Linked DNA regions of Pseudosulfitobacter pseudonitzschiae. The protein of the gene in region 1 interacts with the protein of each later gene in a pairwise test. Links are inferred from orthologs where the notes say so. Each region holds a gene or a part of one and is shown in the gene's direction. Other genes may lie near its edges. The genes, in order: SULPSESMR1_RS03565 and secA.

Evidence for each region.
Region 2: the proteins of SULPSESMR1_RS03565 (region 1) and secA interact in binary tests that used the Escherichia coli proteins (3 or more experiments, as listed by UniProt). The link is inferred for Pseudosulfitobacter pseudonitzschiae from one-to-one orthologs.

The regions. Positions count from the first base shown.
Region 1 is NZ_CP022415.1:757,200-772,949, reverse strand. Bases 11,090-13,999 are described here. They hold SULPSESMR1_RS03565 (alkaline phosphatase), read left to right. Parts: upstream 11,090-11,752; coding sequence 11,753-13,246; downstream 13,247-13,999. Other genes in these bases: SULPSESMR1_RS03555 (ABC transporter ATP-binding protein), read left to right, coding at 13,902-13,999; SULPSESMR1_RS03560 (hypothetical protein), read left to right, coding at 13,391-13,834. Also shown: SULPSESMR1_RS03630 (heavy metal translocating P-type ATPase), read left to right, coding at 1-1,566; SULPSESMR1_RS03625 (DUF411 domain-containing protein), read left to right, coding at 1,678-2,085; SULPSESMR1_RS03620 (copper-binding protein), read right to left, coding at 2,208-2,933; SULPSESMR1_RS03615 (multicopper oxidase family protein), read right to left, coding at 2,981-4,339; SULPSESMR1_RS03610 (TolC family protein), read right to left, coding at 4,351-5,814; SULPSESMR1_RS03605 (hypothetical protein), read right to left, coding at 5,814-6,035; SULPSESMR1_RS03595 (GNAT family N-acetyltransferase), read right to left, coding at 7,740-8,261; SULPSESMR1_RS03590 (hypothetical protein), read left to right, coding at 8,260-8,466; SULPSESMR1_RS03585 (GNAT family N-acetyltransferase), read right to left, coding at 8,619-9,146; SULPSESMR1_RS03580 (ester cyclase), read right to left, coding at 9,467-9,877; more of SULPSESMR1_RS03555, read left to right, coding at 14,000-14,528; SULPSESMR1_RS03550 (ABC transporter permease), read left to right, coding at 14,521-15,750.
Region 2 is NZ_CP022415.1:3,111,100-3,122,032, reverse strand. What follows is about bases 3,837-7,133. They hold secA (preprotein translocase subunit SecA), read left to right. Parts: upstream 3,837-4,224; coding sequence 4,225-6,933; downstream 6,934-7,133. Other genes in these bases: SULPSESMR1_RS15345 (hypothetical protein), read left to right, coding at 7,052-7,133; SULPSESMR1_RS15355 (peptidylprolyl isomerase), read right to left, coding at 3,837-4,029. Also shown: SULPSESMR1_RS15375 (P63C domain-containing protein), read right to left, coding at 1-232; SULPSESMR1_RS15370 (IS1595 family transposase), read right to left, coding at 225-1,145; SULPSESMR1_RS25730 (hypothetical protein), read right to left, coding at 1,287-1,421; SULPSESMR1_RS15365 ((deoxy)nucleoside triphosphate pyrophosphohydrolase), read right to left, coding at 1,549-1,947; bifunctional glutamate N-acetyltransferase/amino-acid acetyltransferase ArgJ, read right to left, coding at 1,949-3,175; more of SULPSESMR1_RS15355, read right to left, coding at 3,178-3,836; more of SULPSESMR1_RS15345, read left to right, coding at 7,134-8,047; SULPSESMR1_RS15340 (substrate-binding domain-containing protein), read left to right, coding at 8,069-9,628; RadC family protein, read right to left, coding at 9,625-10,374; molecular chaperone DnaJ, read right to left, coding at 10,457-10,933. UniProt on the Escherichia coli protein: Required for protein export, interacts with the SecYEG preprotein conducting channel.

The DNA.
Region 1 (15,750 bases):
CGCGCGCTTTTGGATCTGGCGCCGAAGACCGCGCGGCGCATTCTGCCGGATGGGACGGAATATGACGCGCCGCTGGAGAATATTATGGAGGGCGACCGTCTGCGCGTGCGTCCCGGCGACGCCGTGCCGGTCGACGGGATGGTGATCGAGGGCCGTTCGTCTCTTGACGAAAGCATGTTGACCGGCGAGTCGATGCCGGTTGAAAAGGGTCCCGGCGATGAGGTGACTGGGGCCACGATCAACAAGAACGGCAGCCTCGTGATCGAGGCGGCCAAGGTCGGGTCCGACACCATGCTTGCACAGATCGTCGCGATGGTGTCGAACGCGCGGCGGTCGCGCGCTCCGATCCAGGGGCTGGCAGATCGGGTCTCGGCGGTGTTCGTGCCGACAGTCGTTGCCATCGCCATCGTCGCCTTCGTCGTCTGGATGATGTTCGGTCCGGAACCCGCGCTGGTCTTCGCGATCGCCTCCGCCGTCTCGGTTCTGATCATTGCCTGCCCCTGCGCACTTGGATTGGCGACACCCATCTCGATCACCACGGCGGCAGGGCGTGGGGCGCAGGCGGGCGTGTTGATCAAGGATGCCGAGGCGCTCGAACGCATGGCGGCCGTCGATACGCTGATCGTGGACAAGACAGGCACACTGACCATGGGCAAGCCGAAGCTGACGGATACCGTTGCGCTGGGAAACCTCGCCGAAACCGACCTGTTGTCGCTTGCTGCGGCGCTGGAGCGTGGCTCCGAACACCCCTTGGCCGAAGCAATCGTCGAGGGCACCGAGGCGCAGGGCGCATCGCGTCAGGAAGCGGTGGATTTCGAGGCAATCACCGGCAAAGGCGTGCGCGGCAAGGTTGGTGCCCTCGCAGTGGCGCTCGGCAATGCCGCGATGATGCAGGAAATGGGGCTGGACTCGCGCGCGGCTGAAACCAAGGCCGACGCTTTGCGCGCCGAGGGCAAGACAGCGATGTTCATTGCGGTCGATGGCGCTCTTGTCGGCATCGTGGCGGTGGCAGACCCGATCAAGGAGTCCACCGCGCAGGCGATCCGTGAACTTCACGATCAGGGGCTGCGCGTCATCATGGCGACGGGCGACAATGAACGCACCGCACAGGCAGTGGCTGGGACGCTTGGTATTGACGAGGTGCGCGCTGGCATTCTGCCTGAGGCCAAGAAGGACCTGATCGATCAATTGCGCCGCGACGGCCACAAGATCGCAATGGCCGGTGATGGGGTCAACGACGCCCCTGCGCTGGCCGCCGCGGATGTTGGCATTGCCATGGGCACCGGGGCCGACGTGGCGATGGAAAGTGCGGGGATCACCTTGTTGGGCGGCGACCTGATGGGAATCGTGCGGGCGCGCAAACTGGCGCGCGCCACCTTGCGGAACATCAAGCAGAACCTGTTCTTCGCGTTTGCCTACAACGCACTGGGCTTGCCAATCGCAGCAGGGCTGCTCTATCCCGTCACAGGAATTCTGCTCTCACCGATGATCGCAGCTGCGGCGATGAGCCTCTCGTCTGTTTCGGTGATCGCCAACGCTCTTCGGCTGCGGCGGGTTGACCTCTGACCTGACCGCAAAACCTCTGACATGAAAAAGGAATACAAAATGACTAAAGATGCTTTTTCGCGGCGCGCGATCCTGATCGGTGGGGCAGCACTGCTGGCTGCATCGCCCTTGATGACCATGGCGCAAGGTGCCGGGCCGAAAGTCCATGTGATGAAAGACCCGAATTGCGGCTGCTGCTCGGCCTGGATCGAGATACTCGAGAGCAACGGTTTCGCTGTCACGACCGAAGCCAGCCTCGGGACGCTTCTGATGCGGTACAAAATGGATAACGGCATCCCACAGGAGATGATCTCCTGTCATACCGGCCGCGTCGAAGGCTACATGATCGAGGGCCATGTGCCGGTCGCTGATATTCGCCGCCTGCTCGACGAACGCCCCGACGCCGTCGGTCTGGCCGTTCCCGGCATGCCCTACGGCTCGCCCGGAATGGGGCCGGAAAGTGAACGGGACGCCTATGAGGTGTTCCTTATCCGGCGCGACGGATCGACTGAAGTGTTCAATCGGTACACTGCCGCTTGATCGAACCTCATCGGGTTTTTGGGGCACAATGCGGCGTGACCATCTGCATAAGGCGAGCAATGCGTGTATTCTGACCAATAAAGCCAAAGTGGGGCGGTCGGTGAGGACTGCCCCACGCTCGTTTATTTGATGGCGGTGACGGTCAACTTTCCGTTGACGCGGTCGGCTACGAATTCGACCTCCTTGCCCTCGGACATCTTTGCGATCATCGCTTCATCGGCGCGGAACACCATTGTCATTGCAGGCATGTCCAACTTGGGCAGGGGGCCGTGAATGATCGTCACCTTGCCCGCCTTGGCGTCGATCTTCTTGATCTTGCCGCTGGAGAAATCCGCTTCGTTTTGCTCGCTGTTCTGCGCAACAGTAATCGGGCCGTGCATGCCAGACTCGTAATGTCCGGGGATCAGGCAGGCGAACTCGAACGTGCCCGCGTTGGAAAAGGTCCAGATGACGTCGCCCGAAGCACCTTCGTCCAGACGGATGGAGTTTGGGTCATCATGTTCCATGTCCATCTTGGCCATCATTTCCTTGTGCGCCTCGTTTCCCGCCATCGTGTCGAGAACGAACTCATGTTCGAGCGCGCCTGCGTTGGTGACGTTGAAGCGGATAGTTTCGCCTTGGGCAATCTCGAATGCTTCGGGCGAAAATACCATATCGCCGTCGTCAGTCTCGCGCATGGTCACGTTGATGGTGCGATCGACCGAGGCCGCATCGCCAGGCTTGCCGATCATCATCTGGGCGTGTTCGCCCACGTGATCATCGTCGTGGCCACCACTGTGGGTGCCTGACGCGAATACTGGGGCGCTGAGGGCAAGGGCCAAAGTGGTGGTCATAAGAAGGTTTTTCATCGGTTCTTCCTTTTAAATTGTGGTGATGGGTCGTGCCAAAGGGCCGGTCAGCCTTTTGGCGTTGGTTTCGGGGTAATCTGGGTTTTCGGACTGGTGTTGCTGGCGAACTCGGGCAGTTCGCCCGTCCACTCATAAGCCTGTTCGCCGGGCGGGTTTTCATACCATCCAGGGTCTTCGTAGTCGTCCGCGTCGATGCCTTCGCGGACCTTCACGACCGAGAACATGCCGCCCATTTCAATGGGACCGTGCGGCCCCCAACCAGTCATCATCGGCACAGTGTTGTCGGGCAGCGGCATTTCCATCACGCCCATATCCGCCATACCAGCCGTGCCCATGGGCATGTATTCCGGCTGGAAGGTGCGGATCTTCCGAGCCAGCGGTTTCTTGTCAACGCCGATAAAGGTCGGCACGTCGTGACCCATGGCGTTCATCGTATGGTGCGACTTGTGGCAGTGGATCGCCCAGTCGCCCAAGTGGTCGGCGACAAACTCGTATGCGCGCATCGCACCCACGGGGATGTCGATGCTGACCTCTGGCCACTGGGCAGACGGTGGAACCCAACCACCGTCGGTGCATGTGACCTTGAAGTCGTAGCCGTGCATGTGGATCGGGTGGTTGGTCATCGTCAGGTTGCCGACCCGCACGCGCACCTTGTCGCCCCGATTGACCACCAACGGATCGATGTCTGGAAAGATGCGGCTGTTCCATGTCCACAGGTTGAAATCGGTCATCGTCATGATGCGCGGCACATAGCTGCCGGGATCAATGTCGAACGCGTTCAGCATGATCAGAAAGTCACGATCCACTGGCATGAAGGTGGGATCCTTAGGATGGACGACAAACATGCCCATCATACCCATCGCCATCTGCACCATCTCATCCGCATGCGGATGGTACATGAAGGTGCCGGATTTGATCAGATCAAACTCGTAGACATAGGTTTTGCCGGGCGGAATACCGGGGTGCGACAGCCCGCCGACCCCGTCCATGCCCGAGGGCAGGATCAGCCCGTGCCAATGCACGGTTGTATGTTCCGGCAGGCGATTGGTGACATAGATGCGCACGCGGTCGCCTTCGACGGCTTCGATGGTGGGGCCGGTCGACTGGCCGTTGTAGCCCCAAAGATGCGCGATCATGCCATCTGCCAATTCGCGTTCCACCGGTTCGGCAACAAGGTGAAACTCTTTCACACCGTTGTTCATCCGGTGTGGCAGAGTCCAGCCGTTCAGGGTGACCACTGGATTGTAATCCGGCCCGGACGCGGGGCGCGGCGTGATCGCGGTGGTCGCACTGTCCATCTGGGCCGCTTCGGGCAGGCCCATGTTGCTGGTCTTGCCCCAAGCCTGCGACGAGACAAGCGCCGCGCCCGCAGCACCGGCGCCAATCAATTGACGTCTGTTCATCATGTTGTTTCCTTTCAATGCCCTGCTCCGTCGCCAGCGGCCAGTGTGGCACCGCTTGCGGCACCGCCACTGCTGCCCGCGCCACCGCCGTAAATCGCAGCCGTCAGATCAGCTTGCGCCACGTAGAAATCGCGTTTCGCATTGGCCGCCTGCAATTCAGCGCCCAATTTCTCACGCACATCGGTCAGCAACTCGAAGGTGCTGGTGATCATACCGTTATAGGACAGCAATCCTTCGTCCTCGACGGTCTTGCGCAACGGCACCAGCACGTCGCGGTAATGACGCGCGATCTTGTAGGAGGCGTGATAGGCGACCTCGGCGCCACGCGCCTCTGAGCGCACGTTGACTGCCTTTTCAGCCAGCACATTGGCAGCCTGAAGATAGGCCAGTTCCGCCTTGCGCATCCGTGCCTTACCGCTGTCATAGATCGGAATGGCGAATTCCAATTCCAGCTGTGGTGTTGTGCTGGTCTCGACGTCGCCACCATCGGTCTCGCGCTCGGTTTCAAAGCCCGCGATGATCTCGAGGTCGGTCACCAACCGCGTCTGGTCGGTCAGATCAAAAGCCGTGGCCTGCGCTTCAAGCCCCAGTTTTGCGACGCGCAGATCGACACGGTTGCGCAGGGCCTTGCTTTCGACATTCGCCACCTGCCCCGCCGAACTGGGCAGCGTTGGCAAAGCATCAGGCACGTAGAATTCCACATCTGCGCCCCAAAGGCCCATCAACCGCGTCAGGTTCTCCTTGGCGCGGCTTGCGCCCAGTCGCGCCTGTGCCAGTTGTCCCGCCAGCTCTGCGTTAAACGCCTGTTCGCGTGCCTGTCCGGCGCGGCCCAACGCCCCCGTTTCTCCCAGCTTGCGCGCCAGTTCCGATCCGGCGTCCGAGGTTGCTAAGGCACGGTTGAGGTGGCCGACCACTTCAAAAGCGGCAACCGCTTCAATCCACGCCTGCCGCGTCTGGTTGGCCAGCGTCAGCGTATCGTTCACCGCCAACAGTTGCGCTGCGCGAAAGTTCACATCAGCCAGCGCCATGCGCTGTTTGCGGGTTTTGGCGTCTAAAATGTTGGTTGCGATCATGCCTTCGATGGCACGGTAGGCGCCCAGTTCGGCTGCGCCGATCCCAAGAAGACCTATCGAGACGACAGGGTTTTCTGGAGTTGACTGTTGCCATGCCTCTGCTGCCGAAAGACCCACGTTGGCATAGGACGCTTGCAGGCCTCTGTTGTTCAGCAATGCAACCTGCACCGCCGTTTCAGCCGAGATGGTCTTGCGATAGACCATCTGTTTCACCTCGTTCCGAACCGAGTTGTTTTCCGCTTGGGTCTGGGCAAAAACGGCGCGCTTGCCGATCGCCGTTTTGGTCTGACTGGCCACGTTGGCAAAACCTGGTTCTGAGCCGGTGTAGGTGTCTGGCACTACCGTTGCGCACGCGCCCAGTACGAGCGCGCCGCTTAGGATCAGGGGAAATTTAATCGGGCCCATCAGTTGCCCTCCGCCTGCTCTTGATTGACAGTGCGCCAGTCACGCGGGCCTGTGGGACTGCGCGGGAAAAAGCCCGCCAGAGGATCGGTGTGCCTAACTGACGAGGTGATGTTGCGGTCAGTCGGTGCGGTAAGCGTCGCCACATCCGGCAACGGAGTGGGGGCGCTGGAACACGCGCCCAAAGCAAGGGCAATCGCCCCCGCCAATAAGTGGATTTTCATGATGGTCTGCCTGATTGAAAGCTGTTTTGGTCCACTCGAACGTACGAGCAGGCGGGGTCCCCTCTCAGGGGCGCGTTCAGATCAGGGGTCTGGGCGGGCGTAGAAACGCCCTTGGCTCAATGGCGTAGCTCGCACTTTGCAAGGTTTCGTAGGTAGGATCTGCAGAAACAGTGGCGCTGAATACACCCACTTCACACAGGGCCAGTGAAACGCAAATACCGCTACAGCATTGTCCGACTGACACGTCATCTTCACCAGCATGAAGAGCTGAATGGTGCCCGAGATTTTCGTGTTGGGCGTCTGTGTGGCTGGAAATCGCGACGCCGTGCGCCGGGCTGTGAAACCCGGCAAGACTATGAGAAGCAGAAGGCGTGGTCAGGCCTAAAGCGACCACGAATATCAGGCAAGGGAATGCCTTCAGCCATGCAACTATGATATTCTTCTGACCCATTGCGCACAATTGGCAGAAGCTTTCCGAGTGTCAATTCATCCAGCGCTGGAGGGTTTGTAACTTTCTCGTGGGCTTGTTGATGCTTCGCTTGTGGATTTGTCGCACTTGCCCCCACGCCATGGTCTCCTGAGAACCGGAAGCGGCAATCTTTTTAGAGTATTAGGCTAATTAACCAGATGAAAACCTGCGTATTCTCAGGACGCTGACGACGCGAAGAGGGCAGCTTATTGACATGCGCAAGCGCTTCAAGGCTCAGATCAGTGCCCGCAGGAAGCAGAGTGTTTTTGCCGATGTCGATACCATCGACGATGATCTTTGGGGCGTGCTCGACACTCAGATATCCGACATCGAACGGAAGATCGAAAACGTAATTGCTCAAACGCAGCGACTTGCCTCAAGGGCGCGCCTGCTGCGCTCAATCCCAGGGATTGGCCCGGTCGGTGCAGCGATGTTGATCGCTGAACTGCCGGAACTGGGTCGGATGACAGCCGGCCACCTGCCCGAACGCGAGGTGATGACCGGCATTGGTCCAGTGCCGGTGAAAGTGCCGCGCGTGCGGGATCGGGGTGCTGGCGAAGACAACATCAGCTTCACGCCCAGCATTCTGCCGCGGTATCTGCGCAAGGCGAGATCGGTCGAGGAACTGCTGCCATGGCTTTACCTGAAGGGCGTGTCCACGGGCGATTTCACCGAGGCGCTGGAGGCGCTGCTGGGCCCGAACGCCAAGGGCCTGTCCGCCAAGACTGTCACCCGGCTGAAAGCCGACTGGTGGAAAGACTACGAGGCCTGGCAGAAACGCGATCTTGGCACACGGCGGTTTCTCTACATCTGGGCCGATGGGGTCTACTTCAAGCCGCGCATGGCTGAGGAAAAACAATGTGTTCTGGTGATCGTCGGGGCGGACGAATATGGCCGCAAGGAGTTGCTGGCCATGACCGACGGCTTCCGCGAAAGCACCCAGAGCTGGAGGGACATCATCAATTCGACCCGGTGGCAATGGCCGGATTTCGGATTGCGGTAGAGCTTGATCGGGGCGGACGTTTCAGGGAAATACGGGTTCATGTGCGTATCCTTGGTCTTGAAAGGGCGGCCGGGCTGACCCGCCGCCAGGGGGCTTCGTTCAGGCGGGGGTCCGCTCCGTCTTCACGATGGGAAAGTCGATTTCGGTCTCGGCCATCAACGCACGCTCAATCTCGTGAGGTATTCAACGCGGCCACTGGGGCGAGTTTTTCAACGGAATAAGCCCTTACCCGTCACTGGGGGCGAGCGCCTGTCGGCTTCCACATGGCGATCCGGGTTGTCATGTCTAGGAACGTCGCATGGCGATCAAGGATGGCCTGCAGGTTCGGCCCAATCCTCCCCTCAGGCATTTCTGTATATCCGAGCTTCCGATACCAAGGGGCATTCCACCTCGGGGCACGGAAGGTAGCCAGACATGTCCCTGAAACACCAGCGGCAGAAGCATAGTCCTCTGCCCATTCAAGCAACCGCTGCCCGATGCCTTTTCCTGACATCCCGTCATCAACCATAAGGCTTGCGATATAGAGCATGTCATCAAGCGGCTGCACGATGATGTAGCCTGCTCGGTGTCCGGCGAACTCGGCCACCCTTGTCGTCCCAGTCCTGAAACGTTCTGGGTTGATCGCCGGGGTGGCCGCAAATCTTTCGTATTCTTTCAGCGACAGATAGCGCCGATGCGCTGAGCGCTCCAATTGGCGCAGATCTTCAATTTCGGCCTCGTCATAGGGGCGAAGAAGGGGGCGAGTGTTGTTCATGATCCATCATCGTTGCATGGCCAACGCCTTTGGCGTGGTCTCTCCCGGACCTGATCCACACACATGCAAAAGCACGCTGCGAAGCCTGACGATGAAACAGGGGCGGATGTTCATGATTGTGGTCGTCGCAGTCCAGACCTCGCGACACCGGGCGGCGACTGGTTTACCCGGTGCCGTTCATACCGAGGCCGTCTTTATGGCCTGAGAGAAATGTCTTATCGCGATCCATCATGACCCTCACCTACCCAGGAGGCCGTATTGGGACAAGTGAAGCCTCTGTAACGAACGGCAGGAAAGTCCCGCTCAGCGGCCCTCTTACGCACTGCGCCGAAGGTCCACTGCGAGCCCGAACCCACCCTATTGCTGAGATAGACGATATACCTCGACCTCGCGTTCGCAAGTTGGGTCAATTGTCCTTCGGTCGAAGATCATGCCAAGCTTTTGCATGATGCGTCCCGATGCGGCGTTGCCGATTTGGTATATGCTCACAATATCGGTGATGCCCAGTTCACTAACGCCGAACGAGAGGGCGGCGACCGCTGCTTCGCTTGCGTAGCCTTTCCCCCAACTCGGCTTCGAAAACCTCCAACCAATTTCGACAGAGGGTAACACTTCGGGTAAGAAATCCGGCCAAGACAATCCTGTGAAGCCAATCAGGTCACTGGTTTGCTTGGATTCGACAGCGAACAACCCGAAGCCTCGTTCATTCCACTCTTTCTCAAATGACGCGATGTATCGTGCAGCGTCGTCTGCGGTTCGCGTTTTGCCATTTCCAATGTAGCGCATGACGTCAGGATCATCGCACATTGCCGCAAATGGTGCATGATCTTCAGGCTTCCAGCCTCTTAGGAGTAGTCGCTCAGTGTTGATCGTGTGCTGTGTCATGGTGTGCTTTAAGCACATCATCCAACGGCAGCAAAGTCCACTCTGCCGACTTTGACCCAGGCCACGCCGAAGGTACGGTTTGGGTCAGAAATGCTTGACGTTTGGGCCAATATTGCGTGACGCCGCTCCTTGGTAGGGTTCAGAAAATTCGGTGCATCGAGTCAAAGGTGCGCGACGTTCGACACCGCGTTGTCAGACGTCAGACAAAACCGACTTTTATGTCACATCGCTGACCCAAGTCGCAGGTGCAGAACGGCAAGTGGCCATTCGCGTAGATCGCGGCGAAGGTCGGGATCGAGCCCATTCTATCCCTTAAAGTTTCAGATCTGCGCGGCGATACTCGACTTGTCGATGACGGACCATACGTTCTGGATCCTTCCATCCTGAAATTCGTAGAATACGTTTTCGTCGAAGCGGACCTGCTTGCCGTTCACTGCCAAGCCGAAGAGTTCGCCCACCGGCGTACAGTCGAATGTAAGCCGGCTTGCAATCATGGGCGGGTCACAGACAAGAACCGCGATGTTGAAGGAAAGATCGGGGATCGCACGGAAATCCGCAACGAGCATGTTCAGGTAGCCGTGGAGACCGATTGTGGTGCCGTTGTATCGCACCTGGTCGGCAACAAAGTGATGAAGATCTTGCCAGCCCTGCCTGTTCAAACACGCGATATATCCCTGATAGGATCTTATGATCTCGTCTCGTCCCACTGCGCCCGCCTCCGTATTCTGCATACACAGACTCTAACCTGCGGGAGAGAGGAGGCAATGGCATGCCCGGTTCGTTTAAGGTTTTTCGGTGCGGGCCGCGTCGAGACATTTGCTGTCAGCGCGATTGCGGACTGCGTTGGAAAACCCTGACAGTGAGGAAGTCGCGGCGGGCTTGGTGCTGTCTATGGGGAAAGCGTGCCGGCGTGTTTGGCCGTTATCGGTATCGAACACCTAACACGTAGGTCGCGAGGACCATGAGTACCTGCCCAAGCGACCGTGATCATGACTTTCGGGTGCGAACGACACAGTTGATAGCGTCGCAGCTGTTTGAGGCCGTCACCAGGCAAGGCGGGAACGATCCGGTTCGCTGGAGCGAACTGGTACTGGTTCAGTCTTCGCGACAAGGACGGGCGTTTCGTCATGCGGCCTGCTCCCGGGGTGGCACATGGGTCATTGGCTTCTGGCCGCGCCGGAAAATCTCGATGATGCACATCGGCCCGCCGCAGTCGGGGTATGGCTCGTGCAGGGTGAGCGGGAGGACCTCGGCTACCTGTGGCGGCTCATGAGCCGGGCTTTTGCCCTGAGCAGGACGTGGATCAGGAAGCGGCGGATGAACTCGTGGGTGGCGAACCGCATGACCTTTTGCTGGTTGCCTGACTTGATGCGGGACTGTTGCATTAATTGCCGGGTTTGGCCACGTTTGGGTTTTTGAGGTCGAGGATGCCGCGCAAGCCACCGTTCAAGCATCACCGTTTCCCACGTGAAATTATCCTTTGCGCTGTGCGTTGATATTTGCGCTATCCGCTATCCTATCAGGATGTCGTCGAGTTGCTGGGTGAGCGCGGCATCGCGGTTGATCCATCGACTGTCTATCGGTGGGGGCAGAAGTTCGGCCCTGAACTGACCAAGCGGGCCGAGACGCACTTGCGCCGCGCGAGCGTAGACTGGCGTGTGGACGAGACCTATATCCGCGTCGGTGGCAAGTGGCGTTATTTGTGGCGTGCTGTCGATGCAAATGGCCAAATGATTGACTTTCGCCTCGCCGTGCGGCGCGATGCAAAGGCTGCTAAAGCCTTTCTCCACAAAGCGATTGAACGCGTGCGACTGCATCGCCCGGTCACTATATGTACCGACAAAGCCCCGACCTACCGACGTGTCATTCGCGAGATCAATCATCGATACGATCCACATTTCGACAGTATTCGGCATATCGACAAGAAATGGCGAAACAACCTGATTGAGAGCGACCACGCAGCCATGAAGCGGTTACTTGGATACTGTCAAAACTTTCGATCTTTACGAAGTGCTAAAGCAACCCTCAGAGGGGTCGAGACAATGCGCACCATCAAACGCGGACATATCCACAACAGACAACCAGGCGTCAGGGGCGAAATCCAGTTTATGAATGAGCTGTTCGAAGCCGGGTGATCCAACACACCGCTTTGAACAACTGCAACCTGAAAAATTTTATGCAGCAGTCTCCCTCGAAGCATTTGACGCCTGGACTATTGCCAGCCGAGCAGCTTGAAATCCGAGCATTGGGTTTCCTGGCGGGCTGGGAGTTAACGTGACAACATCCTAGCAAGAGCTACCTGTTCAGGATCCGAAGCGCACTGCATAGCTGAATGCGACCGCCAAAATTTTGCGAATTGGATGATCCTCAAGATCTGACACTGTGGCCCGCCGGAGCAATCGACTGTCCCCTTTGGAAAAATGCACTGATCGCGGGCAACTGAACCGTGCGTTGAGCGATTAACTTCGAGAGCGGTGTTCCTTGAGAAAATTGCTCTCTGCCTTAAGAAGAGGCAGTGTCAAAACCACCTTCGTGGCTGTCACGGTGTCGTTACTATGCGCCGGTATGTAAAAAGGGGTGTCCGACATCTCAAGGAGAGAAACCCCGTGAAAACTTCGTCCCTTGCAATCGCCGTTGTCTTGTTCGCATCCGGTGCCGCCGCGCAAGACCTGCCCCAAGCCAGCAGCGACTGGTTCACCGCAGGTCAGGCTACCATCGAGCAGCGTCTGGCGTTGCAGCCCAATACCAACCGCGCCCGCAACGTCATCCTGCTGAACGCTGACGGCAACGGCGTCGCGACGAACTATGCCGTGCGCCTGTTCGCAGGCCAGCAGGCCGGCGGCCTGGGTGATGATCACGTTCTGCCGCAAGAGACCTTCCCGCACATGGCGCTGGTCAAGACCTACACGACCAACGGTCAAACGCCCGATTCTGCACCCACCGCCTCAGCGATGATGACCGGCGTGAAGAGCAAGAACACGATGATCAACGTTTCTGAAGAGGTTGTGGTAGGCGATTGCGCCAACCTGCCCGGCAACGAACTGACCACGCTGGCCCAGATCTCTGAAGAGATGGGCAAGTCCGTCGGCGTCGTCTCGACCGCCCGCATCACCCATGCGACGCCCGCTGCCGTCTATGCGGTGACTGCCAACCGAAACTGGGAAGATAACACCGGCCTGCCCGAAGGTTGCGACACGCAGCTCGACATTGCGGCACAGCTTTTTGAGGGCGTGGAAAGCGGATTGATCGATCTGGCAATGGGTGGCGGTCGCCGTCACTTTGTCCCCGTCGGAACGACAAGCGAAGAAGGCAACGAAGGTACGCGGACCGATGGCCGCAACCTGATCGAAGAGATGGAAGCGCTCGGCGCCCAGTACGTCTGGAACGACGAAACCTTCGGCGCGCTGACTGACCTGGGCAATGCCCCGATCATCGGCCTGTTCGAAGATTCCCACATGATGTACGAGCATGACCGGACAGGCGAGCCATCGCTGGCCGAGATGACCGCTGCGGCGATCACCGCACTGTCGACCAACGAGGAAGGCTACTTCCTATCGATCGAAGGTGGCCGTGTCGACCACGCCAACCACGCCGGCAACCTGCACCGCGTGCTGACCGACGGCGTTGCCTTTGCCGAGGCTGTCCAGATGGCCATCGACATGACCGATGAAAGCGACACGCTGATCATCGTCACTGCCGACCATGAGCACGCCATCGCGATGAACGGCTATTGCGGCCGCGGTTCGGACATCACCGGCCTCTGCATGGGCGTCAACAACGAGGGTATCGAGCACACCGGCGAGCCTCTGCTGGGTTCGGACGGCAAGCCCTATACCGTTGTCGGCTATCTGAACGGCGCCGGTTCGGTCCTGATCGAACAGGAAGACGGTACCTTTTCCGGCGAGCGTCCGGAAGTGACCAACGAAGAGGCGATGGACCCCGACTATCTGCAGCAGGCGCTGGTGCCGATGTCCTCAGAAACCCACTCTGGGGCAGACGTCGCAGCCTATGCACAAGGCCCTTATGCGCACCTGCTGGGTGGCTCGATCGAACAGAATGTGCTGTTCCACATCATGCACCACGCCATGACGGCTGAGTAAGCCTCGCGCATTCGTGCAGCGGGTCCCCTGTTCGGGGGCCCGCTTGCGTTTTGCAAACCTGCGTGAGGCTCAGCCTGCCAGTCTGTATTGAATCTCGCCAAACTGGAACTGTGTTCCTACAGCCGCTGACCGAAGGATGAATATATGCAAAACCTGAACCGCCGCTTTCTCTTGTCTCTGATCCCCGCCGTGCCGCTGGCGCTGGCCGTACCTAATCTGCTGCGCGCGCAAGAGGCGCCGATCAAGCTGCGCGACCTCTACAACCGCGACATGAGCTTTTCCGACATTGCGCTCGCCAACGAAGGTGCGCGCGTGACGATCGCCGGTTTCATGGCACCCCCGCTCAAGGCCGAAGCGGATTTCTTCGTTCTGACGAAGATGCCGATGGCAGTCTGCCCCTTCTGCGAACCTGGTACGCCTTGGCCCGACGACATCCTCGCCGTCTATACAAAGCGTGTGGTGGATGTGATCCCGTTCAATGTGGCGATGGAAACGACCGGCCTGCTGGAGCTCGGCAAATATGTCGATCCCGAACTTGGATTCTATTCCGAAGTCCGTCTGACCGACGCCGTCTACAGCCGTGCTTGATGCGCAGCATCATTTCGGATTGCCACTGGCCCTCACCGATCTTGACCTTCGCGGACTCGATGGACGGATGCTCGTGTCACTTGATAGTCTACGCATCTTGCCAGGATCATCAGTCGCAATTCGTGGTCCTTCGGGCGCTGGCAAGTCGACCCTGCTGCACGCCCTGTCGGGCCTGATCAAGCCTGCGGGCGGGCGTGTGGTCTGGGGAGCGTCGGACTTGACAGCCATGAACGATGCCGCCCGAACGCGGTTTCGCCGGGATCACATCGGACTGATCTTCCAGGACTTTCTGTTGTTCGAAGAACTGAATGCGCTGGACAACGCGGCCCTATGCGCCGCCTTCGCGCCCCGCGCCGCCCGTGCCGCTTTGCGCGACCGCGCGGCGGGGTGGCTTGATCGTCTTGGGCTGGGTGACGCCGGATCGCGACGCGCCGACAGTTTTTCGGGTGGAGAACGGCAGCGCATCGCCGTCGCCCGCGCCTTGAGCAACGATCCGGCCGTCATCCTGGCAGATGAGGCCACCGCCAGCCTCGACCGCGCCGCTGCGGATCGCTTGGTCGACGATCTGATCGGCCTGTCGCAGGACACCGGCCGGACGTTGATCGCAGTAACGCATGATGAGACATTTGCCAGCCGTCTCGACCGGGTGCTATCCATGGCCGAAGGTCGTATCGTGGACGACACCCATGGGTAGCATCGGTGATCTTTGGGCCGGTTTACCTGCGGCTATGCAGGATCTGATGACGGCGGCTCTCCTGCTGTTGCCGGGGCTTGCTACCGGTCTGATCGTGCTACGCGGGTATGCACCGGGCCGCCTCGTGCGGGCGATGCTCCGCCGGTTCAGCGTGTCCAACGTGGTCTTCGTCTGCCTGCTTGCCGTTTCGGTGGCGATCGGCGTGGGTCTGACCGCCCAAGAACGTGGGTTGCGTCAGGGCAGCGCGAGGGCCGCCGCAGCCTTTGACCTGATAGTTGCCGCCCCGGGGAGTGAAATCACTGTCATGCTGGCTGCCGTCTATCTTCAACCGTCCGACGTGCCGCTGCTGACCGGCGATCAATACGCTGCGATATCAGCAGACCCCGACGTAGCGCTGGCTGCTCCTATCGCATTCGGCGACAGCTATCAGGGTGCCCCGGTCGTCGGCACGACAGCCGACTTTGTGACCCACCTTGCAGGGGATCTGGCCAAGGGTCAGATCTTTACCACGTCAACCGAAGCGGTCGCCGGGGCGTTTGCCTCGGTCCCGGTGGGCGAAAGTTTCACGCCGGCCCATGGCCACGGGGACGCCGCCGAAGACGCTGCGCACGCAGGTGCCTCCTATACGGTCACTGGTCGCATGGCCCCGACCGGCAGCCCGTGGGACCGCGCCATCCTTGTTCCAATTGAAGGCGTCTGGGAAGTCCACGGTCTTGCCAACGGCCATGCTCTCGCTGCAGGGGACCAGATCGGGCCACCGTTCGATGCGGCCTTTTTCCCCGGAACCCCTGCAGTGCTGGTCCGAGCGGATGCTCTCTGGGGCAATTACGCCCTGCAATCGCGCTACACCCAGCCGGACATGATGGCTTTCTTTCCGGGCACGGTTTTGGCGCAGATGCACAGCCTGATGCGCGACGTGCGCGAGGCGATGTCGCTGCTGGCCGTGGTGACGCAGGTGCTGGTTACAGTGTCGATACTGGCCGGACTGGTCATCCTGACACGCATTTTCGCCCGCGGTCTGGCCCTGCTGCGCGCTATTGGGGCAGGTCGACGCTTTGTCTTCGCCGTGGTCTGGAGCTACAGCGCCACGTTGATTGCAGCTGGATCTCTGCTTGGCCTCGGACTTGGCTGGCTGGCGGCGATGGGCTTCTCGCGTGTGATCACAGCACGCACCGATGTCCTCGTGACCGCAACTGTGACCTGGACCGAGGTCCAGCTTGTC
Region 2 (10,933 bases), 2.4 Mb from region 1 along the record:
CACGGTCGGATATTAGCCGCGTCTCATCAGCTAGAACAACGCAGTCAATCTCGACGTCTGCGATACTCATTTTACCCTTAACGATTGCAACGGGAACCTCATCAGGCATATCGAATGCGGGCAAAGGCGTTGGCGCCTTCATCTTTCCGTTGTCAGCCTTAGGTGCCACGGCATCAACAACATCCTCGAAAGCGGCGTCTATTGGGTCAATCTTTTCTGGGATTTTAGCCATTAATCAGGTCCTTATAGGTCAGACGCTTATCAACCATCCGGTCAATCGTCATGTTGATGAAGTTAATTGTGCCAACCTTGGCAGTGTTGTGGCGGAACGAGAACTCATTGATATAGCGGTGCAGATGGTCTTCGCTCATGTAGTGGTAAACGCCGATGTAGCCGCGCTTAAGCAATGACCAGAAGCTTTCAATGCCGTTTGTGTGGGCCATATCACGAACATACTCACCAGCGGAGTGACGAACTGTCTTGTGGGTGTAGCCCTTGGCGGCAAGGCCATTGTAGGCGCGGAATTCATCTGTGACGACTTCGCCGCCTACGGGTGCGTTGTCCTGCACGAAGCCAACCAGCGTTGCGGCATCGGTGCGCTTTACCGGATTGGCGCGAACCACGCCATTCTGGTCACGCATACCGACCACTGCGGTCTTGCCGACAGCGCCGCGACCAGCGTGAAGCTTCTTGTCGGCGTGTTTGTTCTTTTCTTTGCCGCCAACATAGGTTTCATCGACCTGAACCTGACCGTCCATTTTGTCGTTGTTGCCGTTCATCCATGTTTCGCGGATGCGCTGTGCAAGGAACCATGCGGTTTTCTGGGTGACGCCCAATTCGCGGGCCATCTGGGTGCTGGGGATACCCTTGCGGGCACTGGTGAGCATGTAGATAGCCAACAGCCACTTGAGTAGGGGAAGGCGGCTCTCTGCCAACACGGTGCCTGTGCGGACGCTGAAATGTTTGCGGCAATCCTTGCAGCGATAAGCCATTGGCTTGTGATCTTTGCACTCCGTAACGGAGACTGAACCGCAGTGACCGCAGACAGGTTCATCATTCCAGCGGCGCTTTTCGAAAAAGAGACGGGCCGCTTCCTCATTCGGGAATTTCTGGAAGAACTCAAATGTGCTAAGTGTATCAGTCATGGGCCTAATCTCTCTTGTTGAGATTAAACTAGCCAAGAGCCGATCTTGCGTCAAGCCATTTTTGGCTAGTTAAGTATATAGGCCCCTAAAAAAAGGGACGGCCCGCAAGAGCCGTCCCTTTTTCTTTTTCGTGAGTTCGGTTCAGATTGCGGGGCTGACCGGCGCACCCGAAAAAACGCGCCCATCGACATCCACGCTCATGCGGCCATCTGGCAGCATCGCCACAAATCTGCCCTGAACGAACACGCAACTGCCCAGCAAAATCGTTTTCAGCATAATTTTCTCTCCCCCGTGTTAAACACAGCTCTATTAAGAGGCAGTTTTTAAATTATGTCATGAGAAAATTACAAAAAATGAAAAAAGGGGTGATCCTTTCCAAATCGATGACATTTGGCCCCGTTTTTTACAGCCAATCGCGTAAAATCGGGATCAACGGAACGTCAGCAGCGGGCATTGGATAGGATTTAAGGTCATTTGGCCTGACCCATTTCAACGCTTGGTTCTCTTTTGACATCGGTGTTCCGCCCCACTTGCGGCAGGCGAACAGCGGCATCAGAAGGTGGAAATCGTCATAGCTGTGGCTGGCAAAAGTCAGGGGAGCGAGACAGCTTTGCCATGTCTCGATCCCCAACTCTTCGTATAATTCACGGATTAGGGCCGCCTCGGGCGTTTCGCCCGTTTCGACCTTGCCGCCCGGAAATTCCCACATACCAGCCATCGATTTACCCTCTGGACGCTGTGCCAACAGCACGCGCCCATCCACGTCGATCAGGGCAACAGCCGAAACAAGCACAACCTTCATCTTAGGACCGGTAGTCGGCGTTGATGTCGATATAGGCGTGGGTCAGGTCGCAGGTCCAGACGGTGGCCGTGGCCTCGCCCAGACCCAGATCAACGGCGATGTTGATCTCGTTGCCCTTCATGTGCGCGGCGGCGTCAGCTTCGGAGTATTGCGGGCTGACCCAGCCATCTTCGGCTACGACCACGTCGCCAAATCGGATGCTCAGCAGGTCGCGGTCTGCCGGTGCGCCGGATTTTCCGATGGCCATGACAACGCGGCCCCAGTTGGGATCTTGACCTGCGATCGCGGTTTTCACCAGCGGCGAGTTTGCGATGGCCATCGCGTGGATTTTGGCATTGGCGGAGGTGTCTGCGCCAGACACGGTAATTTCAACGAACTTGGTAGCCCCTTCGCCGTCACGGACGACCTGAAACGCCAGATCCTGCATCAGCCGGTGTACGGCGTCGGCAAAGCTGGCGTCACCTGTCACGTCGACGCCCGAGGCGCCGGTGGCTGCCATTATCACGCTGTCGGACGTGGAAGTGTCACTGTCTACGGTGATGCAGTTGAACGTCAGGTCGGAGGAGGTGGACACGATTGCTTGCAGGTTGTCCTGTGCGATCCGTGCATCTGTAAAGATATAGACCAGCATCGTCGCCATATCGGGCGCAATCATGCCCGATCCTTTCGCGATGCCCACGATGGTAATGGTCTGACCGTCCATCTCGATGGTTTCCACAGCACCCTTGGGGTAGGTGTCCGTGGTCATGATCGCGCGGGCAGCGTCCGAGATGCCGTCCTCGCGCAATGCGTCGTTCAGATCGGGCAGTTTGTCCACCACGCGGTCATGGGGCAGCGGTTCGCCTATGACTCCTGTAGACGAAGTAAAGACACGCACAGAGGGCACGCCACAATTGATTGAGACGGCCTCGACGATGGCAGAGACAGATTCAGCGCCATGTTTGCCGGTAAATGCATTGGCATTGCCCGAGTTTACAAGGATGGCCGCACCGCCAGCCGGATCACCACCCAGTTTTGCCTGACAATCCAAAACCGGCGCCGCGCGGGTCGACGAACGGGTGAACACGCCTGCGATGGTCGTGCCGGGCACCAGTTTGGCCAGCATCACGTCGGAGCGTCCGGCATATCGGACGCCGGCGGCGATCGTGGCAAAAGTCACACCGTCCACCACAGGCAGATCGGGAAAGCGTGCGGGCGCTAGCGGGGACAGTGCGGTTTTGCCAGCCATCGTTATTCGCCCAATGTCAGAGTGCTGAGAACCGATGGGTCGATACCGTCGGCGCCATCGCGGTTCACATCGGCGTCGGCCACAAGCGCATCAACGGCGGCTGTCACCGCCTCCGAGCGCACTTGCTGCTCAAGTTCGGTGCGGACGTCTTCCATTGCGGGTGCTTCGGCGTTGCGCACTTCATTCAGTTTGATCACGTGCCAGCCAAACTGTGTCTGTACCGGATCGGAAATCTCGCCCGCTTCCATTGTCGCAACGGCAGTTTCGAATTCGGGCACCATCGCGCCCGGCCCGAACCAACCCAGCGAACCGCCACCGGGCCCCGACGGGCCTGTTGATTTTTCGCGCGCTGTGGCTGCGAAATCGGCGCCGCCTTTCAGCTCTTCAACCAACGCTTTGGCTTCTTCTTCGGTTTCTACCAGAATGTGGCTGGCGTTGAATTCTTTGGTCGGCTCGGCGTTGGCATATGTCGCGTCATATGCGGCTTGTAGTGCTTCGTCGGTTACGGCTGTGGCCAGAATTTTCTCGATGGCTTCGCCCGCGACCAGCGAACGGCGCTCGTTTTCCATCGACAATTCAACGCGCTTGGGCAGGTCACCCTCAAAGCTTTGTTCCAGCGCGGTCTGCTGGACCAATTGGTCGAGGATGCCGGGAAACAGCACTTCGTCGGGCAGTTGCTGGTATTGCTGGGGCAGGGTGGCCTTGGCCACCAGCATGTGGCCCAAGGTGATTTCGACGCCGTCTACATTGGCGACCACGGTAGACAAGGAAGGTGTTTCATCCTGCGCGTGCAGCGGTTGGGATAAGGTAAGTGCGACCGCAATGGCGGGCAGAATGGCAAAGCGTTTCAGCATGGAATGGTCCTGTTCAGTTGTTGCCGCGTGTTCTGCGACCCCTCGTGGCCGGACGCGACATTGACACGGTTTCATGTGACCCTTACATCGCCCTATGGGCGCGGCCAGGATCGGCTTGACCCTGTATCTATGGGCTGCACGTGGCGCCGACAAGCAGATGCTGCGCAACCTGACACAAGATCGGCTGGAGAACGCATGCTCGGTATCGGAACAATCGCCAAAAAGGTCTTTGGCACGCCCAATGATCGCTTGATCAAATCGGTGCGGCCGCTGGTCGAGCAGATCAACGCGTTGGAGCCTGAATTCGAGGCGCTGAGCGACGAAGGTTTGAAGGATAAAACCGAAGCACTGGCCAAACGGGCGCTTGAGGGCGAAAGCCTTGATGACCTTCTGCCCGAAGCCTTTGCAAACTGCCGTGAAGCGGCCCGTCGTGCTCTGGGCTTGCGGGCCTTCGATACCCAGTTGATGGGTGCGATTTTCCTGCACCGCGGCAATATCGCCGAACAAAAGACGGGTGAGGGCAAGACCCTGACTGCCACCTTCGCGGCCTATCTGAATGCGCTGACAGGCAAGGGCGTGCATGTGGTGACGGTTAACGAATACCTTGCCAAACGTGACGCCGAATGGATGGGCAAGGTGTTTACCCACCTCGGCCTGACCAGTGGCTGTGCCTGGAATGGGATGGGCGAAGACAACAAACGCGCGGCCTATGCCTGTGACGTGACTTACGCCACCAACAACGAACTCGGGTTCGATTATCTGCGCGACAATATGAAAAGCGAGCTGAATCAGATGGTCCAGCGTGGTCACAATTTCGCGATTGTGGACGAGGTCGACAGTATTCTGATCGACGAAGCACGCACGCCGCTGATTATCTCGGGTCCGTTGGATGACCGGTCGGAACTGTACCAGACCATTGACGCCGTGATCCCGTTGCTGGACCCCAGCCACTATTCGGTCGACGAGAAAACCCGCAATGTATCCTTCACCGAAGAAGGCAACGAGTTTCTCGAAGAGCAGCTTTTGGCGCGTGGTCTGATTGAAGAGGGCATGACCCTTTATGATCCGGAAAGCACCTCGATTGTGCACCACGTCAACCAGGGTTTGCGGGCGCACACCCTGTTCCAAAAGGACAAAGATTACATCGTGCGCGACAATGAGGTCGTGCTGATCGACGAATTTACCGGCCGTATGATGTCGGGCCGTCGTCTGTCCGAGGGGCTGCATCAGGCGATCGAGGCCAAAGAAGGCGTCAAAATCCAGCCTGAGAATGTGACGCTGGCCAGCGTGACCTTCCAGAATTATTTCCGTCTGTACAACAAGTTGGCAGGCATGACCGGCACCGCCCTGACAGAAGCCGAGGAATTCCGTGAAATCTATGGTTTGGGTGTAGTCGAAGTACCGACAAACCGTCCAATTGCCCGCGTTGACGAAGACGACCGCGTATACCGCACTGGCACCGAAAAGTCTGCAGCCATGATCGAAGAGATCAAAGCGGCCCACGAAAAAGGCCAGCCCGTGCTGGTCGGCACCACGTCGATCGAAAAATCCGAGATGTTCAGCGCGATGCTGACGGAAAAGGGTATTCCCCACAATGTCCTGAACGCGCGCCAGCACGAACAGGAGGCGCAAATTATCGCGGATGCCGGCAAGTTCGGCGCAGTGACCATTGCCACCAACATGGCCGGACGCGGCACCGACATCCAGCTGGGCGGCAACGTCGATCTGAAAGTACTTGAAGCGCTGACCGCAGACCCCGACGCCGATCCCGAAGCGATCCGCGCGCGGATCGAGGCCGAGCACGAAGACGAGAAGCGCAAAGTGCTGGATGCGGGCGGGCTGTTTGTTCTGGCATCGGAACGCCATGAAAGCCGCCGCATCGACAACCAGTTGCGGGGCCGTTCGGGTCGTCAGGGTGATCCGGGGCGCACGTCGTTCTATCTGTCACTCGAAGACGACCTGATGCGTATTTTCGGTTCGGACCGTTTGGACAAGGTTCTGAAAACCCTCGGGTTGGAAGAAGGCGAAGCGATTATTCACCCTTGGGTGAACAAATCACTGGAACGCGCGCAGGCCAAGGTCGAGGGCCGCAACTTTGACATGCGCAAACAGTTGTTGAAGTTCGACGACGTGATGAACGACCAGCGCAAAGTGGTCTTCACCCAACGCCGTGACATCATGGAAGCCGACGACCTGTCCGAAATCACGTCGGATATGCGCGAACAGGTGATCGACGATCTGATTGACCAGTATATGCCGCAGGGCACTTATGCCGATCAGTGGAACACCGAAGGGCTTTATGCCGACGTTATCGAGAACCTCGGCGTGGATGTGCCGGTGATGGCATGGGCCGAAGAGGACGGCGTGGACGACGAACAAGTCCGCGAGCGTTTGATTGAGGCCACCGAAAAGCTGATGGCACAAAAGATCGAACAATTCGGCCCCGAAAACATGCGCATGATCGAAAAGCAGATTCTGCTACAGGCGATTGATGGGAAATGGCGTGAACACCTGCTGACACTGGATCACCTGCGCTCGGTCGTCGGTTTCCGAGGCTATGCACAGCGCGACCCGCTGAACGAATACAAGAACGAAGCCTTTCAGTTGTTCGAAGTGATGCTGGACAGCCTGCGCGAAGACGTGACCCAGAAACTGGCGCAAATCCGTCCGATGACGGAAGAAGAGCGCGCCGAGATGCTGGCACAGGCCGCGGCGCAACAGGCCGAACTGCAAAAGGCTGCACAGCAGGCACAGGATGCGCAAATACCCGCCCCCTCTGCTGAAGCTGTCGCAGACGGTTTCGACGAGAACGATCCGACCACATGGGGCAACCCGGGCCGGAACGAACCCTGTCCATGTGGTTCGGGCAAGAAGTTCAAACATTGCCACGGGCGTCTGACCTGACCGCAAAAAAGCTGCGCGCGTCACATTGACGCCGCAATGACTCCGCAACCGGGCCATAAGTCGGCCCGGTTTCTCTGCCAGAAACGATCCGGACCCAAAAGTATAAGGGATTGGATCAATGGCCTATGTTAAAGAAATCGCGACTGCAGCTGGTACGCTGATTTGTGCCGTTGGTATCGGGTTCATCATGCAAAGCGGTGACACGGCGCAGGAACTCTATGGCTCCGGTGAGACCGTCGAGACGCCGGTTCAGGCACCCGTTGCGACGCCCGCCGCCGAAATCTCGGCGCTGGACGGGCCGGTTCTGGTTGTGCAAGACATCACTTTGACATCCGCATTGGATCACGACGTGTCAAAGACACAGGACACAGTGGTTGCACTGGCGCCCGCAGACATGCTGGACGCACCAGACACCAGCGACGCGGCCCCCGGTCAATCGTGCAGCGTGTCGGCCACGGCCACACCTTCGGGGCTAGGGTTGGTTGATCTTACTGTGACGGCCCCCTGCTTTCCCAATGAACGTCTGACCGTGCACCACAGCGGCCTGAAAGTGACCGAGACAACAGATGCAGACGGCACCCTTGATATGTCGGTGCCTGCGTTGGTTGACCCGGCCGTGATTGTCGTTGCCTTTGCCAATGGCGACGGGGTCGTCGCACAAACCGATGTTCCCAGTTTGGCTGATTTCGAACGTGTCGCCCTGCAATGGAAAGGTGCTGCGGGTTTTGAAATTCATGCGCGCGAATTTGGCGCGGACTATGGCAGCCGGCGCGATATCTGGGCGGGCGCGCCGGGCGATCCGATCGAGGCGATCAGCGGCGAGGGTGGTTTCCTGATGCGATTGGGTGACGAAACCGCGTCGGATGCGTTGATGGCCGATGTGTACACTTTCCCTTCGGGTGCGTCGCGTTACCAAGGCGTTGTGGACCTGAGCGTTGAGGCCGAGGTTAGCCTGTTCAACTGCGGTTTGGACATCGAAGCCCAATCGCTGGAAATACGGAATGGCGAAGTCATCAGCCGTGATCTGACGCTGGCGGTGCCGGGCTGCGACACGATCGGAAGCTTTCTGGTATTGAACAATCTGATCGAAGACCTGAAAGTCGCGCAAAAGTAATTCGCGTCACGGGGTTTCATCATGGTTTTGAAGCGTGCGGCGGCCTTCGCCGCACTTTTCCTTTTTGGCTGGTCGTTTTCTGCGCTGGCGCAGGATGTCACGCTGACCTCGCGCAGTGGCGGGGTTGAACTCAGCGGGACCCTGCTGGGTTTTGACGGTGAATTCTACCGGCTGGAAACCGACTATGGTGAGTTGACGGTAGACAGCTCTGGTGTGCTGTGCGACGGCCCGGCGTGCCCCAATTTGCAAGACTACGTTGCCGAACTGGCCCTGTCCGGGTCCACCACGATGGGTGCGGTGCTGATGCCTGCATTGGTCGAGGGGTTCGCGCAACGCGCAGGTTACGAGGCCACCCGCAAGGATGAGGATGAGACCCGCTTTACCTATCTTCTGACCAACACCGAGACAGGCAAGCTGGCCGCGCGCTTTCGGTTTCGGGTGACCACCACCGACGAAGGCTTTGCCGATCTGCTGGCCAACGAGGCGGACATCGTCATGGCCCTGCGCGAAATCCGCCCCGGTGAACGTCAACGCGCGCGTGAGGCCGGGATGGGCGATATGACCGGACTGCACCGCAGTCGGGTTCTTGCGCTGGATGCCGTGGTGCCTGTGGTGGCACCGGGCAATCCGGTGCGCAGCATATCGCCGCTTGATCTGGCGCGTGTGTTTGCCGGACTGGTGACCAACTGGCAGGATCTGGGCGGTGTGGATGCACCGATCTCTCTGCATTTGCCACTGGCGGGAACGGGGTTGGGTCAGGCTGTGGCTGATCAGGTGATGCAGCCCGTGCGGCTGGAGATTGCAGACACTGTAGTGCGGTACCCATTGGGCGCGGCGCTGGCAGAGGCGGTAGCAGATGATCCCTTTGCCATCGGAATTGCCAGCTATGCCGAGACGGGTAATGCGGTGCCGCTGGTGCTGACCGGTGCGTGCGGCTTTGCGCTTGAGGCGGGGCGGCGCACCATCAAGACCGAAGATTACCCCCTGACTGCGCCCATGTTTTTGTACCTGCCCGCGCGGCGGCTGCCTCAGATTGCGCGGGAATTTCTGGCCTTTACCCGTGGCCCAACGGCGCAAGTGGTGATCCGCCGTGCCGGATTTGTTGATCAATCTCCCGAAGAGGTATCCATCGACATGCAGGGCAACCGGTTCGCCAATGCGATCAGCACCGCAGGCACCGAAGTCCCACTGGCAGAATTGCAGCGCATGGTGCGCACGCTGGACGGCATGGCGCGGCTGACCACGTCGTTCCGGTTCGAGGCAGGATCGATCCGGTTGGACGCGCAATCGCGCAGCAATGTGCAGCAGCTGGCCCGCGCGATGGAGGTTGGCACCTATGACGCGCGGCGCATCCTGTTTGTGGGGTTCAGCGACGGCGAAGGGCCATCCGAAGCCAATCGTAACATCGCCCTGCGCCGCGCCGATGCGGTGCGCCGCGCCATCACCGAGGCTGCGCAAACCGAAGATACCAAGCGCGTGACGCTAGATGTCGATGCATTTGGCGAGGCGTTGCCAATGGCCTGCGATGACAGCGAATGGGGCCGTCAGGCCAACCGGCGCGTCGAGGTTTGGGTGCGTTAGAGATACCCCTCTGATTTGAAGCTGAGTTCGCGTGATTTGCCAACGATCAGGTGATCGTGCAGCGACAATCCCAGCGTGATACAGGCCGCTTCGATTTGCTGGGTCATGGCAATGTCAGACTGGCTTGGCGTTGGGTCGCCCGATGGATGATTGTGCACGAGAATCAGCGCGGATGCGTTTAGTTCAAGTGCCCGTTTTACCACCTCGCGCGGATAGACTGGCACATGATCAACGGTGCCCTTGGCCTGTTCCTCGTCCGCGATCAACACGTTTTTACGGTCCAGATACAGCACGCGAAACTGCTCGGTCTCGCGGTGGGCCATTGTGGTGTGGCAGTAATCAATCAGGGCGTCCCAACCGGAAATCGCATGTTGGTTCAATACCTTGGCGCGTGCCATCCGGTGGGCGGCGGCCTCGACGATCTTAAGTTCGACAACCACGGCATCGCCCACGCCTTTGACTTCGCGCAGGCGGGGTTCCGGCGCGGTGACGACGCGGTTGAAGTCACCAAATTTCTCCATCAGAGCATGGGCCAGGGGTTTTACGTCACGCCGCGGGATGGCGCGGAACAGGACCAGTTCCAGCATTTCGTAGTCGGGCATGGCCTGTGCGCCACCCGCCATGAAGCGCGTGCGCAAACGGGCGCGGTGGTCGGCAATATACGATGGAGGAGGCCCCACAGGCAGAGGCGTGGGCGTCGTCTCGTCAAAATCAAAGGGCAGGGGTTGTTCGGCAAAGCTGGGCATAGGGTCAGCTTGCAGCAGCGACAGTTACCAGGTGGTTAACGGCATCTGTGTGCGAGGTGGGGGCTGCCCCACCTCGCGGGTTTTACCCCTTCATCGAATCCCAAAAGGATTTAACGGACGAGAAAAAGCTGCTGGATTCGGGATTGTTTTCTTCCGAAAGATCTTCGAACTCGCGCAGCAGTTCCTTTTGGCGACTGGTCAGGTTTACCGGTGTCTCGACGGCCAGTTCGATGAACATATCGCCGGGACCACCGCCACGCAGTGCAGGCATCCCCTTGCCGCGCAGTCGCATCTGGCGTCCTGATTGCGATCCGCCAGGAATCTGTACGCGGCCACGACCACCATCAATAGTCGGAACCTCGATGCTGCCCCCAAGGGCGGCCGTGCCCATGCTGACAGGCACGCGGCAATACAGGTTGTTGCCATCCCGTTCGAACAGTTTGTGCTCCAGTACCTCGATAAAGATGTACAGATCGCCGGTTGGGCCGCCGCGCATGCCTGCCTCGCCTTCGCCAGCCAGTCGGATGCGGGTGCCGGTTTCAACACCTGCGGGGATGTT